DNA from 4 places in the Roseibium sp. MB-4 genome. Region 1 is predicted to be linked to each of the others. Evidence: predicted binding sites of a transcription regulator. Region 1 holds the regulator's gene; each other region holds the start of a gene.
What was found. The regulator PhoB, encoded in region 1, activates phosphate uptake and scavenging genes when phosphate is short. The targets are predictions, from matches to a motif close to TGTCATNNANCTGTCAT.
Positions count from the first base shown of each region.

Region 1 (4,200 bases):
TGCCGGGTCGAAGGCTCCATCCAGATCGACGGCGAAGACATCTACGATCCGAAAGTCGATCCGGTGCAGTTGCGCGCCAAGGTCGGAATGGTGTTCCAGAAGCCGAACCCGTTCCCGAAATCGATCTACGACAACGTAGCCTACGGCCCGCGCATTCACGGTCTGGCCCGGAACCGGGCTGAGCTTGATGACATCGTGGCCTCCAGCCTGCAAAAGGCGGGTCTTTGGGAAGAAGCCAAGGATCGTCTCGACGAACCTGGGACCGGCATGTCCGGTGGTCAGCAGCAGCGCCTGTGTATTGCACGCGCGATTGCCGTTAGCCCGGAAGTGATCCTGATGGATGAGCCGTGTTCCGCTCTCGATCCGATCGCGACCGCCAAGGTTGAGGAGCTGATCGACGAGTTGCGCGAGAACTACACGATCGTGATCGTAACGCACTCCATGCAGCAGGCCGCTCGCGTGTCTCAGCGCACTGCATTCTTCCACTTGGGAATTCTGGTTGAAGAAGGTCCAACACAGGATATCTTCACCAACCCGGTGGACAAGCGTACGCAGGACTACATTACCGGCCGCTTCGGTTAACCGGATCGCACATTTTTTCGAAGGGACACAGGATGTCTGAACATACAGTCACGGCTTATGATGACGAATTGAACGTCATGGCCGGCCGGATCGCTGAAATGGGCGGTCTTGCAGAAAAAGCATTTGCAGAAGCCGTTTCCGCCCTCGTGTCCGGGGACACTGATTTGGCGCGCCGCGTGATTGATCAGGATCGCCGTCTTGATGCGCTGCACCAGGACGTCGAGGAAGGCCTGATTGCAATGATCGTGCGCCGTCAGCCGATGGGGCAAGATCTGCGCGAAATCACAGCCGCCAGCCGGATCGCGAACGATCTGGAGCGTGTTGGCGATCTTGCAAAGAACGTTGCCAAGCGGGCAATCGCAATCGACAACGACATTCAGAGCAAGAAGTTGGCAATCGGCGTGGAGCACATGACCGAGCTAGCCCTTGGGCAGCTGAAAAAGGTTCTGGATGCCTACACCGGACGCAATGCAGAGGCTGCGCGCCACGTGCAGGAAGCTGATGCCGAAGTCGATGCGATCTACACCTCTCTGTTCCGCGAACTTCTGACGTACATGATGGAAGATCCACGGGTGATCACCTCCTGCGTCCATCTTCTATTCTGTGCGAAGAATATCGAGCGGATCGGCGATCATGCCACCAACATTGCCGAAAACGTCTTCTTCATGGTGACGGGCGAGCGGCTTCCGGAAGACCGCACCAAGGTTGATGAAACCGGCGCTATGTGAGTTGCCAGAGCCCGCCTGAGCGGGTTGTGAAGCAGGAACTGTAAGCCGGCGCTTTAGTGCCGGCTGAGGGAATTGGAGCGAGAATTCATGCCGAAGGTCCTCATCGTCGAAGACGAAGAACCGTTGAGCCTTCTGTTGCGGTACAATCTGGAAGCTGAAGGATACGCCGTCGAGACCTGTGTCCGCGGCGACGAGGCGGAAATCCGCCTCCGGGAAACCCAGCCGGACCTTTTGTTGCTGGACTGGATGTTGCCCGGACTGTCCGGAATCGAACTGTGCCGGCGCCTGCGGGCACGCGAAGACACCGAGCGCTTGCCGGTCATCATGCTCACGGCGCGCGGCGAGGAAGCCGAGCGCATCAGAGGCCTGTCGACCGGAGCGGACGACTACGTGGTCAAACCGTTCTCAGTGCCCGAACTGATGGCGCGTGTCCGCGCGATCTTGCGGCGGGCAAGCCCGGAGGTGGTGTCCACGATGCTGCGCTCCGGCGACATCGAACTTGACCGGGAAACACACCGCGTCCGGCGCAGCACCAAGGAAATCCATTTGGGGCCAACAGAGTTTCGCCTTCTGGAATTCCTGATGACCGCACCAGGCCGGGTCTTTTCACGCGAACAGCTCTTGGATGGTGTTTGGGGGCACGATGTGTATGTGGATGAACGCACGGTCGATGTTCACGTAGGCCGGCTGCGCAAAGCGCTGAACAAGGGCAAGGCGAAAGACCCGATCCGCACGGTGCGCGGGGCTGGTTATGCCTTCAACGACCAGTTCACGGCAGCCTGATCGAGACTTTCAAGACAAACAAAAAAGCCCGCCAAATCGGCGGGCTTTTTCTTGGGTATTTCGAGATCAGGAAGCCTGGGCAACACTGGTCTTGTTGTTGGCGCTCCGGCGGCGGTCTGCGACCGGCTGGTAAGCGATCTTGCAGTGGTAGGGGCAGTAGGGAACGCCGGCTTCGGAAACCTGACCGCAGAAGTAGAAGTCTTCTGTCGCCGGATCGCCGATCGGCCACTTACAGGTGCGCTCAGTTAACGTCAGGATAGTCGCCCGCTTGGACATCGGAACAACGTCAGCGATCGGTTCTGCAACGGGTTGAACCTCTGCGACCGGGGCTGGCGTCGGCTCCATCTTCAGCGCTGCGGAACCTTGGGTCTGCGGCTGTGTTTGCGGACGTTTCGGTGCCGATTGAGACGCCGGATTGGCCGTTGTGCGGGGACGGCGCGGTTTCGCGCTTGAAGAAGAAGACTTTGCGCGGCCGGAAAGACCAAGCCGGTGTACCTTGCCAATCACCGCGTTCCGGGTGACACCGCCAAGCTCACCCGCAATCTGGCTTGCACTCAAACCATCGCTCCAGAGCTTCTTCAAAAGCTCAACTCGTTCGTTCGTCCAACTCATTGCCGCACCCCTTGCCAAGGCCAGTGACTGGCCAAAATCCCGTTATTGGACACGCGAACGCAAGTCCATTATGGCATATCTTGTGCCTCTATTTGATACGCCGCACGAGATGTCGTGTCTGATTAGTCAAAGGTTACAATAACGTTAATTTGTGAAGCAACCGTCAGGCTGCAGTGAGTTGGGGATGAACGGACTTTTCCCCAACAGATGCGAGGTCCTTGAGACTTTTACATAAAACAGCCCGAACCCCGGCAATGGCCATTTCCATTGACAGGCGGGGACCTCGGCAGTGTATAAGGATCTTGCAACGTGCCGCCGCTTTGGCGGCACATTGCGTTTTTGGCCTGTAATTAAGGCGATGCCCCGGAGTTCCGACGGTCCGATACCAGTGGCGCTTCCGGCGGCCAAAGGAGACTAAAGAGGTATGTCCGCGTCCGCGCTTTTTGGAAACTACGCAAGATCGAACCTGTCATTCGATCACGGGGAAGGTGTCTGGCTTGTTACGAGTGACGGCCGACGATTTCTCGATTGCGGGTCCGGGATCGCGGTAAATTCGCTCGGACATGCTCATCCGCATCTGGTCCAGGCTCTTCAGGATCAGGCGGCCAAGCTCTGGCATATTTCCAATCTGCACCAGATGCCGGATGGCGCGCGGTTTGCGCAGCGCCTCACCGATGCAACATTTGCTGACAAGGTACTGTTCGTGAATTCCGGCGCCGAAGCAATGGAAGCGGCGATCAAGTGTGCCCGGCGTTATCACTATGACCGCAATGAGCAGGACCGGTATCAGATCGTGACCTTTGAAGGCGCTTTCCATGGCCGGACACTCGGCACGATCGCAGCAGGTGGCCAGGCGAAATATCTGGAAGGTTTCGGACCGAAGGCCCCGGGCTTCGATCAGGTGCCCAGCGGGGACTTGGAGGCCTTGAAAGCCATGGTCGGTCCGCAAACCGCAGCGATCGCGATCGAACCCATCCAAGGCGAGGGCGGCATTCGGGAAGTCGACTACGAATTCCTGCGCGCTCTGCGTAAGCTTTGTGATGAAACCGGAGCCCTGCTGATCTTTGACGAAATCCAGACGGGTGTCGGCCGGACCGGAAAAATGTTCGCGCATCAGTGGACTGGCGTTGATCCGGATCTGATGGCCGTCGCCAAGGGCATCGGCAGCGGGTTCCCGATGGGCGCTTGTCTTGCGACCGAAGAAGTTGCGTCTGCGCTGGCTCCTGGAACCCACGGCACGACCTTCGGTGGCAATCCGCTCGCCATGGCTGTTGGCAATGCGGTTTTGGACGTCATCCTTGCAGATGGTTTTCTGGAAGAGGTTCAAAAGAAGGGCCTCTCCTTCAAGCAAAAGCTTTCCGGGCTGGTCGATAGCCACCCGAAGGTGTTTGAGGCTGTCCGGGGCAATGGTCTGATGCTCGGCATCAAGTGCACCGCGCCGGTGGGAGACTATGTCGCCGCCGCGCGCGAAGCGGGCATTCTTGCTGTCCCGGCC
Region 1 is NZ_JBRKQB010000001.1:2,012,830-2,017,029, reverse strand. It holds gene pstB (phosphate ABC transporter ATP-binding protein PstB) at 1-582, shown strand, start outside; gene phoU (phosphate signaling complex protein PhoU) at 615-1,310, shown strand; gene phoB (phosphate regulon transcriptional regulator PhoB) at 1,398-2,093, shown strand; gene ACVDG4_RS09325 (GcrA family cell cycle regulator) at 2,160-2,705, opposite strand; gene ACVDG4_RS09320 (aspartate aminotransferase family protein) at 3,130-4,200, shown strand, end outside.

Region 2 (4,200 bases), 690 kb from region 1:
GCAGATAAGACGAAGCCTGGTCGATAATCATGATGGTGACGAAGAGGAGTACAAAGATCGCGGCGGTTTCATCGCCTGCGCCCTGCCCCCATCCGATGGTACGCCGCAGCTCCTGGCCGATCCCGCCGGCCCCGACGAAGCCGAGAATCGCGGAAGCCCGCACGTTGATCTCAAGACGCAGCAGGAAGTAGCTCAGGTAGTTCGGCGCCACTTGCGGCATCACTGCATACCGGATGCGCTGCAGCCAGTTGGCACCGCAGGCAGACAAGCCTTCGATCGGCTTGCGGTCGATGTTCTCGTTGACTTCGGAGAACAGTTTGCCCAGCGCACCGGCCGTATGAAACGCGACGGCGATCATGGCGGGAACCGGGCTGGAGCCCAGGACGAAGATCAGGAACAACGCAATGATCAGTTCCGGAAAGGCGCGCATAATATCCATCATGCGGCGGACGACCGGGATCAAGGGGCCCCAGCTGTCGACGTTGCGCGTGGAGGCCATGGCCAGGACGACGGCCATGGCAGCCCCCAGAAGCGTCGCAACGGCCGCGATGTTCAAGGTTTCCAGCATGGCTGGGAGATATTGGATGATCAGACCGAAAAACGCTGGCCCGGCTTCCCAGGCCTCAAGCACGATCTCGCCTGGATAATCGAAAAACTTGCTCAGGCCCTGCAGAAAACCGCCGGAGTTCATGTCGTTGGATTTCGAGTATCCCGAAACCATAACGGCAACGACCAACAAAAGTCCGATCAGCGAATAGAGCTGACGGCGTTTGCGTAAGGAGAGGATTTCCTCTTCCATTGCAGCGACGGCCATCTTCAATGTCCTTTAAACGTCACGCATAAAAAACGCGGGCCGGAAACCGGCCCGCGCGCTATTCAAGAACGCTTAGTTCTTGCTCTTTGCCTTACGAGCTTCAACGATGTTGACGTAAGCTTCGTGAGTGATCGGCATGAAACCTTTGGTCTCACCGGCAGCAACGCCGTATGCGCACTCGGGGTCCAGAGAGTTCAGGGACGCCATCAGAGCGGTCATTTTGATTTTGACGTCTTCCGGAAGCTTCTTGGAAAGAACGATCGGACCTTCCGGGATCACCGGCGAACGCCAGATTTCACGCAGTTCGGTCATGTCGACCAGGCCAGCATCGGACGCCTTACGCAGAGCGCCGGAGTTGTAGCCGTCTTCCCACTCACCAAGACCATCGGCCCAAGTTACACCAGCGTCGATGTCGCCGTTGGAAACAGCAACGATGGTCTGCTCGTGACCGCCGGTGAACTTAACGTCGCCGAAATAGTCGCCCGGCTCCATGGAGTAGCCTTCCTGCGGGATGGCGATGGACGGGATCAGGTAACCGGACGTGGAGTTCGGGTCACCAAAGCCGAAAACCTTGCCCTTCATGTCGGCGAGCGAGTTGATTTCGCTGTCGTTGCGGGCAAAACCGATGGAGTAGTAGCCGTAGCCGCCATCAACGTTGACCTTAACCAGAACCGGGTCAACAGCTTCCGGATCGGTCAGGTAGACTTTTGCGTAGCCGGACGCGCCAAGCCAAGCCATGTCGAGGTTGCCGCCGAGCAGGCCTTCGATCACGCCGTTGTAGTCAGCCGGTGCGAAAAGCTTGACCGGAACACCGAGCAGGTCAGCGGTCTTTTCTTCAAGGCAGGTGTAAGCGCGCAGACGATCGGAAGCGTTTTCGCCGCCGAGGATGCCAATGCGGAATTCGGAGATTTCTTCAGCAACGGCAGCGGTTGCGTTCAGAGCGATCATGCTGACTGCAGCCAGCGCAGCAACTTTGGAAACCAGTTTCATTTGGGACACTCCCCCGAGGGTTCACAATTGATGACGATGATTTGGGAGCAGACGGTCAGCCCGCTGCTGCCGCCGGGGTCATCACACCGGCGGATTCTTGAGAGCCGGATTTACCGGCATCGATGGCGGTTGATGTTGCCGCTTCGTTGAAGCTTTCATCGGCGCCATAAATCTCGCGCGCCACATCTGTGGTCAGGGCGTCTGGCGCACCATCAAAAACGATGAAGCCGTCGCGCATACCGATCACGCGGTCGCAGTACGTGCGTGCGGTGTCGAGCGTGTGCAGATTGCAGATGACGATCTTGTTGTCGCGTTCGTGGATTTCCCGAAGGGCGTCCATGACGATCTTTGCATTCATCGGATCAAGAGAAGCGATCGGCTCGTCGGCCAGGATCATGTGCGGATCCTGCATCAGCGCTCGTGCAATCGCCACGCGCTGCTGCTGCCCCCCGGAAAGCTCTTCAGCCCGTTTGGGTGCTTCCTGGGCAATGCCAAGCCGATCCAGCGCGGCAAGTGCAGTCTTCACGTCGTCTTGGTCGAAGATGTTAAAGAGGCTCTTGAGCGTGCCATGGCCATTCAGACGGCCGAGCATCACATTGGTCACCACATCCAAGCGCGGCACAAGATTGAACTGCTGGAACACCATGGCGCAGTCGCGCTGCCAACGGCGCATCATGCCGCCTTTAAGGCTCAGAATGTCGCGGTCATTGAAGAGGATCTGACCGGAGGTCGCCGGCGTCAGCCGGTTGATCATGCGCAGCAAGGTCGATTTGCCTGCACCGGAGCGGCCGATAATGCCGACCATCTGCGGTTTGTCGATGTTGAAAGATACCTTGTTCACCGCAGTCCGGGACCCAAAGGTCTTGGTGACGTCCTGAAATTGAATCACGCGGCAGCCCTGTCCGTGTTTGTTCGTATTTGCTGCGCGACAAGAGCCATTCGAGCGTAACAACGCGATGACAGCTATTTATCAGTCCCTTGAAGAAACGATGACATTTCAATGACAAGGGCCTACCGGGACACACACAGCGCCCGGACAAGGCTTTATTTTCCTGCTTCCTCAGAGGGTTCTGCAAGGCTCGGCAAATCATGGTTGCAAGAGCAAAACAAAGCCCGAGAAGCGTGTTTCCGCGCTGAAATATTAGTCAGGGTGCTTCGAACCGACTGAAACTGAGGAAAAGAGAAAGAGTTCATGGATACGTCATCAAAGCGTCACGCTTCATGATGTGACCAAAGCTATCCATCTGCGCCTGTCACAAACCAATGGAACCGAACATGTCCGCTCCGCACCAAAAGCCCGGCCTGACCGAAGCCCCCAATATTCACCCAGACGCGGTCGTTCAAAACTGTGAGCTCGGAAAGTGGACGGAAGTCGGCGCGCTGACCGAAATGCGCGAAAGCCAGATGGACGATTACTCCTACATCGTTCAGGAGGGGGACGTAGTCTGGTCAACGATTGGCAAGTTCTGTTCGATTGCCCGGCGGGTGCGGCTCAATCCCGGCAATCACGCCACCTGGCGCGCGTCACAACATCACTTCACCTACCGGGCAGCCGCCTATGGGCTGGGTGATGATGACCAGGAGTTCTTTCAATGGCGCAGGGACGATTGGGTCACAATCGGGCACGATGTCTGGATCGGTCATAATGTGACGGTTCTGGCCGGGGTCACAATCGGGACCGGCGCTATCGTTGCCGCAGGCGCGGTCGTGTCGAAAGACGTGCCGCCCTATACGATTGTCGGCGGTGTTCCGGCGAAACCAATCAAACGCCGGTTTACGGAAACCCAGGAAGACGCTCTGATGGCGATCGCCTGGTGGGACTGGAGCCACGATCAGCTGAAGGATCGCTTGCCCGATTTTCGCAACTTGCCGATCGATGGATTCATAGAGAAGTATCGCTGACCTATTATTTTGCCGGAAAATCATTTCTTAACTTGCATTTGATTTCCGTTAGGGAACTCAACTCACTACAAGGCCCGCTTTTCTGCGGCTTTCAGACGAAAGAGATGACTTTCCCCACAAGTCACAATGGTTAACAGGGGCGATTCGACAGCGGCAAGTTCCTATGGTGAACTTCAATCAACAGCACGGCAGAGACCTGTTTCGGACCGCCAACCAAAGCATACGGTTTTTGTCACCGCTGTCTGGGCACAGTCCCAAGGGGCCGCTTGCGGCTCTCGCGGACCGGCTGTGAGGCACCCAGTTTGCGCTTGATGCGGAGCGCTCCGCAGCCAGCGCCCCGGCTCTCCGGTGAGCAGCGGGTTATCTGCAATATCGGTGCAGGCTTCAAATCTCTTCGGGGATGAGGGGTCGGCAGGCACCAGATGTCTTCGGAGATCTGATGTCGAGTTGAGATCAAGACGGACTATCGATCCCGCTTCGGCAGGTTTCCGGGT
Region 2 is NZ_JBRKQB010000001.1:1,319,484-1,323,683, forward strand. It holds gene phnE (phosphonate ABC transporter, permease protein PhnE) at 1-814, opposite strand, end outside; gene phnD (phosphonate ABC transporter substrate-binding protein) at 887-1,804, opposite strand; gene phnC (phosphonate ABC transporter ATP-binding protein) at 1,860-2,693, opposite strand; gene ACVDG4_RS06145 (DapH/DapD/GlmU-related protein) at 3,080-3,706, shown strand.
Region 2: the regulator PhoB is predicted to act here: its motif matches at 2,794-2,810, upstream of phnC (phosphonate ABC transporter ATP-binding protein).

Region 3 (4,200 bases), 1.6 Mb from region 1:
CGCCTTATAACATTGACAATTTTAACGTTAGGTGAAGGCCAGCAAACAGGGCGCGGAACATAAGTTGAACCCCGATGACATACTCATACTACCACAGCGATAAGGGCCAAGACTATCGCAACTATTTCCAACTGACGGTCACCTGCGTTGAGGAATTGATAAGACAGGCAAATCCCGGCTTCGATGCTGTCTAACGACAATCAAAACAACAGTTTTATTCAGCCTGTGAACCTTGAACGGCAACACTAGCACTTAACGCTACGATTACCATAAGCAGAGAAAGCCCGGCGAACGTCACGGGCAAGCCGATCCCGTCCGCAACGAAACCGATCACCGCAGGCCCCAATAATATTCCGCCATACCCGGCTGTTGCGACCGCTGCAATCGCGGCGCCTTGCGGCATGACCTTTTGCCGCCCTGTTAAGCTGAAGAGCACCGGGACAATATTGCAGACCCCGGCCCCGATTGCCGCAAATCCGATCAGCGACACAGCCAGGTTGCTCGCCGTTGCAACGAGCAGAATACCGGCAATGGTGATCACTCCGCCCCAAAGCAGGATATTTTTCGGGCCGAACCTGGCAACCACCCGGTCGCCCAGCAAACGACCGATCGTCATCGTGATTGAAAAACACATGAAGCCAATACCGCCCTGGGCAATGTCCACCAGCCCCTGATCTGTGATCAGCGCAGCGCTCCAGTCCAGAACAGCTCCTTCGGTCAAAAACGTGATGGCAATGAGGAGTGCCAGAAGCAGGACAACGCTTTTCGGGAAAGCCCCGCCCGTTGAAGAACCGCCCGTGCGATTTGGGAGCAGCCGGGGGGCCGCTAAAATCAGCAGCAAGAGGCTTGACAGCGCAATCAAGCCAGCAGATGCGAACGGTGACAGGCCGAGCGTCAAGAAAAGCGTGACACCCCCTGCCCCGGCAAACCCGCCGATGCTGAACTGGGCATGGAACCCCGACATCAGCGGTTTATCCGATCCGCTTTCAACATCCACCGCATGGGAATTCATGCCGACTTCCATGACACCGAGGAAGCTCCCGAACAGGAAAACCGCGATAGCCATGAGCGGGATTGTCTCTGCATACCCAAGAGCCGGAAATCCGGCAATCAAACCGATCCCGGACCCGACGATCACTCGACGGCTTCCAAATGCGGCGCATAGAGGTCCGGCAAGCGGCATGAAAAGAACCGAGCCAATACCGAGGCACAAGAGCAAAAGACCAAGCCCGGCATCATCAACGCCAAGCCTTTGTTGTGCGAACGGGATCAGCGGTGACCAGGCGCCCATGGTCAGTCCACCAATGAAAAACACCAGCCGTGTTGCAAGCCGCGTTTCGAACCGGTTGAGGCTCAAGGCAGCATCATGACCCGTCACCGGTCGTAGTCCTTTTGTGTTTTGCAGGGCCCGGCTCGTGATCAAAAATCCTAGGTCGCCGGGGTCAGAATTTCGTTTTCAACAGAGCGGAAAACGTCGACATGGTCAATGTTCATTTGCTGGATGCCGCACTTGACCGCCAGTTCGAACACGTCGCGATCATCACCGTCATAAAAGAGCTGCGTGGTGAGCCCAGCATCCCTTGCTGAAGCGGCCAGATCAGGGTCCAGGTTGTGCGCTTGAAACTCCAAAATTGCCGCGCCTTGCGCGACCGCCCTTTCAACCGAGCCGACATGATCAAACAAGACCATGAGCCGGAGATCAGGAACACGGGCCCGTGCCTTGGCGCGAATGGCCTGGTCAAAGGAGAACGTCCAGGCTGTTTCCAGGAGACCGTTAGCCTGGAGCATGTCTCTGACCTTCGCCGGGTCTCCTTCTTTGATCTCAGCATAGACCGAAATCCGCTCCCGGCACGCCTTCAGGAATGCATCAAACCGCGGCACACGTTCGCCGGAAAACTCTTTTGAAAACCAGGAACCTGCATCAAGTCGGTCGATCTCAGATGAGAGTTTGTCGGCAAACCGGCCCGAGCCGTTCGTCGTTCTATCCAGCGTGTCATCGTGAAAGACGTAGAGGACACCGTCGCGGGATGGACGGACATCGAGCTCGACCACTTCCGCGCCTGCTTCGATCGCTTTTTCCAGAGACGCCAGAGTGTTTTCCGGGGCTTTAAGGCTGAGGCCACGATGGCAAACAATAGCTGCACGGTTCACGGATATGCTCCAGAAGGTTCGGGGTCAAAGCACCAGCAATGTTGAAGGGAAACGAAGCTCGAGCGACCGAGACACGAAAGGAATGCCTGAAGACTTTGATGCCTTCATGACATATATCACGTTCATCAAACTACAGATTGTTTCAAGGTCAAAAGCGGCCGCTTTGGTCACTATCAACTGTTGCCTAGCGCAGTTGTAGACCCCGCAGAAACTTCCATTCTTCTCGATAACTCGCCGAGTCGTTTTTCCGAACCATCCAGCGGAATTATGACAAATTGTTCACCCTCAATAAACAGTCAGTCAAATTGCAGCTTTTGAAATACAGCTTATGTGATGGAACAGCGTTCCCCATGGAACGTCTTCAACAGTCTTATTGATGAGGTTCCAAAATGATCCGTCTTGCTACATCTGCCTTCGCCCTGTCCGTTCTCGCTGGCGCTGCTGTCGCTGAACCGGTTGCGTTCGACTTCGACAAGTCCCACTCCAACCTGTCCTTCACGTATGATCACCTTGGTTACTCCACCACCGATGGCCGTTTTGGCGACTGGGATGGCACCCTGTTAATCGACAAGGAAACCCCGGCCAATTCCTCAATCGAGTTCACCATTCAGATCGGCAGCCTCGATACATTCTGGGCAGATCGCGACAAGCACCTCCTGAGCGCCGACTTCTTTGACGCTGAGAAGTTCCCGGAAGCTACCTTCAAGAGCACAAGCGTTGAACAAACCGGCGAGAAGCAGCTTGAAGTCACCGGAGATCTCACCATCAAAGGCATCACGAAGCCGGCGACCCTGACCGTTGATGTCAAGGCAATGGGTGAGCATCCAATGGCGAAGAAGGAATCGGTTGGTTTTGCCGTAAACACCGTAATCAAACGATCTGACTACGGCATGGACATGTTCGTGCCCTATGTAGGTGACGAGGTCACGATCACGTTTCACACCGAAACGCTTACGACTGCCGCAACAAACTAATCTGCGAAGATGCGGGGAGCCTTGTTAAGGCTTCCCGTTTGCCGAAGGAAACTGCCATGTATCGCAATACGCCAACCGGTTATGGCCGGATAGCCATTTTCTTTCACTGGACCATGGCCCTGCTGATAATCGGCATGCTCGCCTTCGGACTTTATCTCAAGCAGCTGCCGCAGACCGACCCGAACCTTTTTCAGCTGTACCAGCTGCACAAGTCCTTCGGCTTTGTTGTATTGGCGCTTGCGGCCTTCAGGCTGGTTTGGCGTCTGACAAACCCTTCACCGAAACTGCCGTCCGACATGCCGGCTCTTGAAAAACTCGCAGCTCATCTCGGTCATATCGGGCTCTACGTCCTGATCTTCGCAATGCCGATCACAGGCTGGTTCATGGTGTCCGCGTCCCCCTGGGGCATCCCGACGGTGGTCTTTAACGTTCTGCCGATCCCACACCTGCCCTATCCGGAGGCCCTTGGAACAAAAGAACAGGCCGAAGCCTTTTTCATGATCCTCCATGAATATGGTGCGTATCTGTTGATCGCCTTGGTGGTTGTTCACATCGCCGCCGCACTGAAGCACCACTTCATTGCCAAGGACGACACCTTGAAGCGGATGACATCAACCAAGCCAGCTCAAAACGCGCTTGAATCACATTCTGAGAAAGCCAAAGCATGACACTGAAATCACTTGCACTCCTCAGCTGCACCTTGTCTTTCCTGACCGTGCAGCCCGCACTTGCCGCGACATGGACTGTAGATCCGGCGCAGAGCACACTTGGGTTCCAAGTCCAGCAGGGCAGCAGCGCTTTGACAGGACGGTTTACCTCCTGGGACGCATCCATCGAGTTTGACCCGGACGCGCCGGAAAACGCCGATATTTCGGCCACGATCCGTCCGGCCAGCGCCTCCACCGGCAACGCCCAATTTGACGGGACCCTGCCGAATGGCGATTGGTTTGACACCGCCGCGTTCCCGGACGCGACCTTCACCGCAGACAGTGTCGAACGGGTGGAAGGCGACAGTTACCGGGCAAACGGAACGCTCACGATCAAAGGTGTGTCCATGCCGCTCGTCCTGGACTTT
Region 3 is NZ_JBRKQB010000001.1:389,748-393,947, reverse strand. It holds gene ACVDG4_RS01985 (MFS transporter) at 215-1,378, opposite strand; gene ACVDG4_RS01980 (glycerophosphodiester phosphodiesterase) at 1,429-2,151, opposite strand; gene ACVDG4_RS01975 (YceI family protein) at 2,541-3,125, shown strand; gene ACVDG4_RS01970 (cytochrome b) at 3,182-3,793, shown strand; gene ACVDG4_RS01965 (YceI family protein) at 3,790-4,200, shown strand, end outside.
Region 3: the regulator PhoB is predicted to act here: its motif matches at 2,247-2,263, upstream of ACVDG4_RS01980 (glycerophosphodiester phosphodiesterase).

Region 4 (4,200 bases), on a different contig from region 1:
GACTGGTCGCAAAGGGATTGCCGCGATCCTGTTGCTGGGTGTTGCGGTTGTGTTCGCATATGGAGCTGGCCTCGGGATTTATCAGGCCGGAGCGGAATGGCAGTTCTGGGATGGCCCGAATGATTGCGGCGGGGGCGCTGCTGCTCCGGCATCCGCTTCCAACATGCTGCAAGCCTTGCAATCGACCCGGGTTGTCAGCTGCACGGAAGCCAGCTGGCGGATGCTGGGCCTGTCCTTTGCCGGGTGGAATGCTGTTGCATCTGCCGGGTTGGCCGGACTTGGGCTTCTTGCTGCCGGAATTTTGAAATTCCGGGTCCCCATGGCAAAGTCACCGGCATGAGCACGTCAAAACACAAGGCCGATCAGGAAAGGCGCGACGAGGCGCTGAGAGCGATTGACCGCGCGCAAGCGGAAAGCGAAACGGTTGTTGGCTCGACCTTTGTTCGCATGGCCGATCGTGCGCGGGACCATATGAGCGCGGCCGATAAGGATGCCGATGACCACATCGAAGTCTGGGGCACGCGCATCGGACGGTCGCTTGGGTTGATGTTTGCAATTGGTCTGGTGATTTACCTTGCCGTTACCTACCTGTAAGTAATCTTCCAACTGAGTTGGGAGGCTCGCGAAAAAGGAAATACAGCGCTCACTGGAGCCTGGAACAAAATATGGCGTCAATTCATCCAATCAGTCGAAGCCACTGGACCGACCTCAAAGCGCCGGACCTGAAAGACTTTGAGGCAATGGCCAGCGAAACACTGGCAACCATGCCGGACGATCTGCTGCTTCGCTGCGGCAATTTGCAGATCACACTTGCCGAATACGCACCTGATGATGTTCTCGATGCACTGTCGATCGAAGATCCGCACGACCTTCTAGGGTTGTTTGAAGGTGTCGGCTTGGACGAGGGCGAAGAGCTGTCCCATACTGGGCAAATGCCAAATCGTATCTGGCTCTTCCGCCGGCCCATTCTGGATTATTGGGCCGCAATGGACGAAACGCTCGGAGATGTGGTCGCCCATGTGCTTATCCATGAGATCGGTCACCATTTCGGTTTGAGCGATCAGGACATGGAGCGTCTTGAGGCCGCTGCCGACAGATGATGCAGCGGCGGCAGCCTCAAGGATAGTCGGGCTGCATTTATTCGGCAGCTTCCGTCTTGGCGCGCTCGATTGATTCCACAATCATGCGTTTTGCAGCTTCTGCGCCTTCAACACCCGTCACTTTCACCCATTTGCCAGGTTCCAGATCCTTGTAGTGCTCGAAGAAGTGCTTAACCTGGTCGATGGTGATTTGCGGCAGGTCGGTAATGTCCGAAACATTGTCGTAGCGCTTGGTGATCTTGTGGCTTGGCACCGCAATGATCTTTTCATCCTGGCCGGACTCGTCTTCCATCAGGAGAACACCAATCGGACGGCAGGTCATGATGGCGCCAGGTACAACAGGGCGCTGGTTGACGACAACCACGTCGATCGGATCGCCATCGCCGCAAAGCGTGTGCGGGACGAAGCCGTAGTTCCCTGGATAGCGCATGGGCGTGTAGAGGAAGCGGTCGACATACATCGCGCCTGCTTCTTTATCCATCTCATACTTGATCGGTTCACCGCCAACGGGGACCTCAACAATTACGTTGATATCTTCCGGCGGGTTTTTGCCAATCGGCACGGCGTCAATACGCATCTGTGAACTCCTGTTGGATCGTTGCGCCGTCTATCGCAATCCGAAGGCAGAAGTTCAAGTCTTTAGTTTTGCATTGCACCTAATTGATTAATGGCCCGGAAGTGGCGCGGGCGTACCAGATCCTTACCTTAGAAAGCATAATGGTGAGCCTGTCAGAGCGTTCGCCTCGGCCAGATGTAGATGAGCAATTCGAGTCGTCTACCGCCGATCCGGTGCCATGATTTCCCGGCGATTTGGCCTCCCACCGCACGATAGAACTCCCGGGCAGGCGTGTTGTCGCTGAGCACCTGGACGGCAAGCCCTGAGCCATGTTGCTCGAGGAATGATGCCCGGATGTCTTCAAAAAGCCTGCGGCCGAAACCCAGGCCCTGATACTCCGGTTTGAGATAAAGTTCGTATATCTCTCCATCCATGCTGGTATTCGTTAGCCGGCACGGGCCAAAGGTGGCATATCCGGCCGGAACATCAGCAACGGATAGGATCTTGATGTTGACGCCGCGCGCCAGAGCTCCGCGCCACCAGTTTTCGCCCCGCCTTGAGACCATTCGCTGAAGGTCAAGGCCATGTAACACGCCGCGATAAGCGCCGAGCCAGGCTTCGCTATGGATGTTGGCAAGCGCTTCGCAGTCTGCCGGTCTCGCCGCACGAAGATCAATCAGGTCAAGAGTCATCTTGGGAAAAGAATACTACAAGGCGTCCGCAGGGGAAGCTTGAAACGTTTTCGGTTCGGGAAAACTGCCGGAATTCTTGAGACTGGCCGTCAAAGGTGCCCGGTAATGAAAAGGGCCGGCGTGTTGCCGGCCCTTCAGTTGCCCTGATGTTTGACTCAAAAAATCTGGTCGCTCTACATTCACCACGGGGGGCTGGGGGGCTATTGCATACCGCGGTGCCCGTAGACCGTTCCCATCAAGGTATGATGCTAATATGGGTGTGCTTTTTGGCTGGCCAAGGGCTGGAATGCGGCGAAAACATGAAAATTTTGGTATTCTTTCTTGAAAAGTTGCCCAAGCGTCAGTTTTTGATGTTTTTCGGTCACGATTGATGAATGAAAGCAACAGTTTCTCAGCTTTCTACCGGCCTGCACTTGCAATTCGCGGCGAACCACGACCATCATGACATCTGGATGACATGCACCAAGCAAATGCTGACGGCAGCGCAAGGTGCAAGGCGGTTCAAAAGGGAGGCGGAATGAGCGAAGCCGATGATAGCGCATCTCAGCACAGCCGGAGCTTGAGCCTCAACGGACCTGGGCATAAAGCTCCTCCCTCCTTACCAGTGGTGTCCTTCAACCGCCGGGAACTCGATGTCATCCTCAGGCTCTATGGCCGCATGGTCGCCGATGGTGAGTGGCGGGACTATGCAATTGACATTCTGAATGACAGGGCTGTTTTCTCAATTTTCCGCCGCGCCTCTGAAATGCCTCTTTATCGCATCGAAAAGGATCCTAAACTTGCGCGGCGGCAGGGCGCATATTCGGTCGTCGCGACTGGTGGCATGATCCTGAAACGTGGCCACGATCTTGCGCAGGTTCTGAGAGTTCTGGAAAAGAAAAAGCATCTACGGGTCGTCGACGCCTGACACAGGGCGCACGGCTCGAAACCCGGAGCGGTCTCTACTAAACTCGAGGTCGCCGCTTGCCCGTTTTTCACGTGCTGACCATCTGAGATTTGGAAGCGACATCTTTTGTCAAAAGACAACAAAAAGCCCGGCGCAATGGCCGGGCTTTCTACATTTATGATGGTGCGCAGATTATTCGCGGTTGCCGAACAGCTGCAGCAGCATCAGGAACATGTTGATGAAGTCGAGGTAGAGACGCAGAGCGCCCATCACGGACTTCTTGGTGGCAACTTCACCGGAATCGCCCTCGTAGTACATTTCCTTGATTTGCTGTGTGTCGTAGGCAGTCAAGCCAGCGAACACCAGAACACCAATCACGGAAATCGCGAACTGAAGCGCGGAAGATCCGAGGAAGATGTTCACCAGGGAGGCGATCACGATACCGATCAGGCCCATGAACAGGAACGAACCCCAAGCGGACAGGTCCTTCTTCGTGGTGTAGCCGAAGATGCTCAGCGCACCGAACGACGCTGCGGTAATGAAGAACACGCGCGCGATCGATCCGCCGGTATAAACCATGAAGATCGAGGATAGGGATACACCCATCAGGGCGGAGTAGACGAGGAACATCGTCCGAGCGGTTGACGCGCTCATGGACTGGATCCGGAACGAGAGCCAAAGCACCATGCCGAGCGGCGCCAGCATGACCACCCATTTGAGCGGTGAGGCAAAGATGGCGTTGCCGAGCGGTGTCAAACCTACGATCGAGCCAGCGTCGTTGGTCACGACGGACATCATGTAGGTACCGATGGCAAAGAAACCGGTCAGCGCGAGGCCGAACGTCATGTAGTTGTATACGCCCAGCATGTAGGCGCGCAGGCCCTGATCGATGCCGGCCTCGGCACGAGCGCCGGCAACCGAGTAAGCGCCTTGAGATTGGCGGTCAAAGGTCGACATGGTCTTAAG
Region 4 is NZ_JBRKQB010000004.1:409,454-413,653, forward strand. It holds gene ACVDG4_RS21475 (disulfide bond formation protein B) at 1-340, shown strand, start outside; gene ACVDG4_RS21480 (hypothetical protein) at 337-594, shown strand; gene ACVDG4_RS21485 (metallopeptidase family protein) at 666-1,100, shown strand; gene ppa (inorganic diphosphatase) at 1,138-1,677, opposite strand; gene ACVDG4_RS21495 (GNAT family N-acetyltransferase) at 1,830-2,348, opposite strand; gene ACVDG4_RS21500 (DUF2794 domain-containing protein) at 2,866-3,255, shown strand; gene ACVDG4_RS21505 (Bax inhibitor-1/YccA family protein) at 3,427-4,191, opposite strand.
Region 4: the regulator PhoB is predicted to act here: its motif matches at 2,790-2,806, upstream of ACVDG4_RS21500 (DUF2794 domain-containing protein).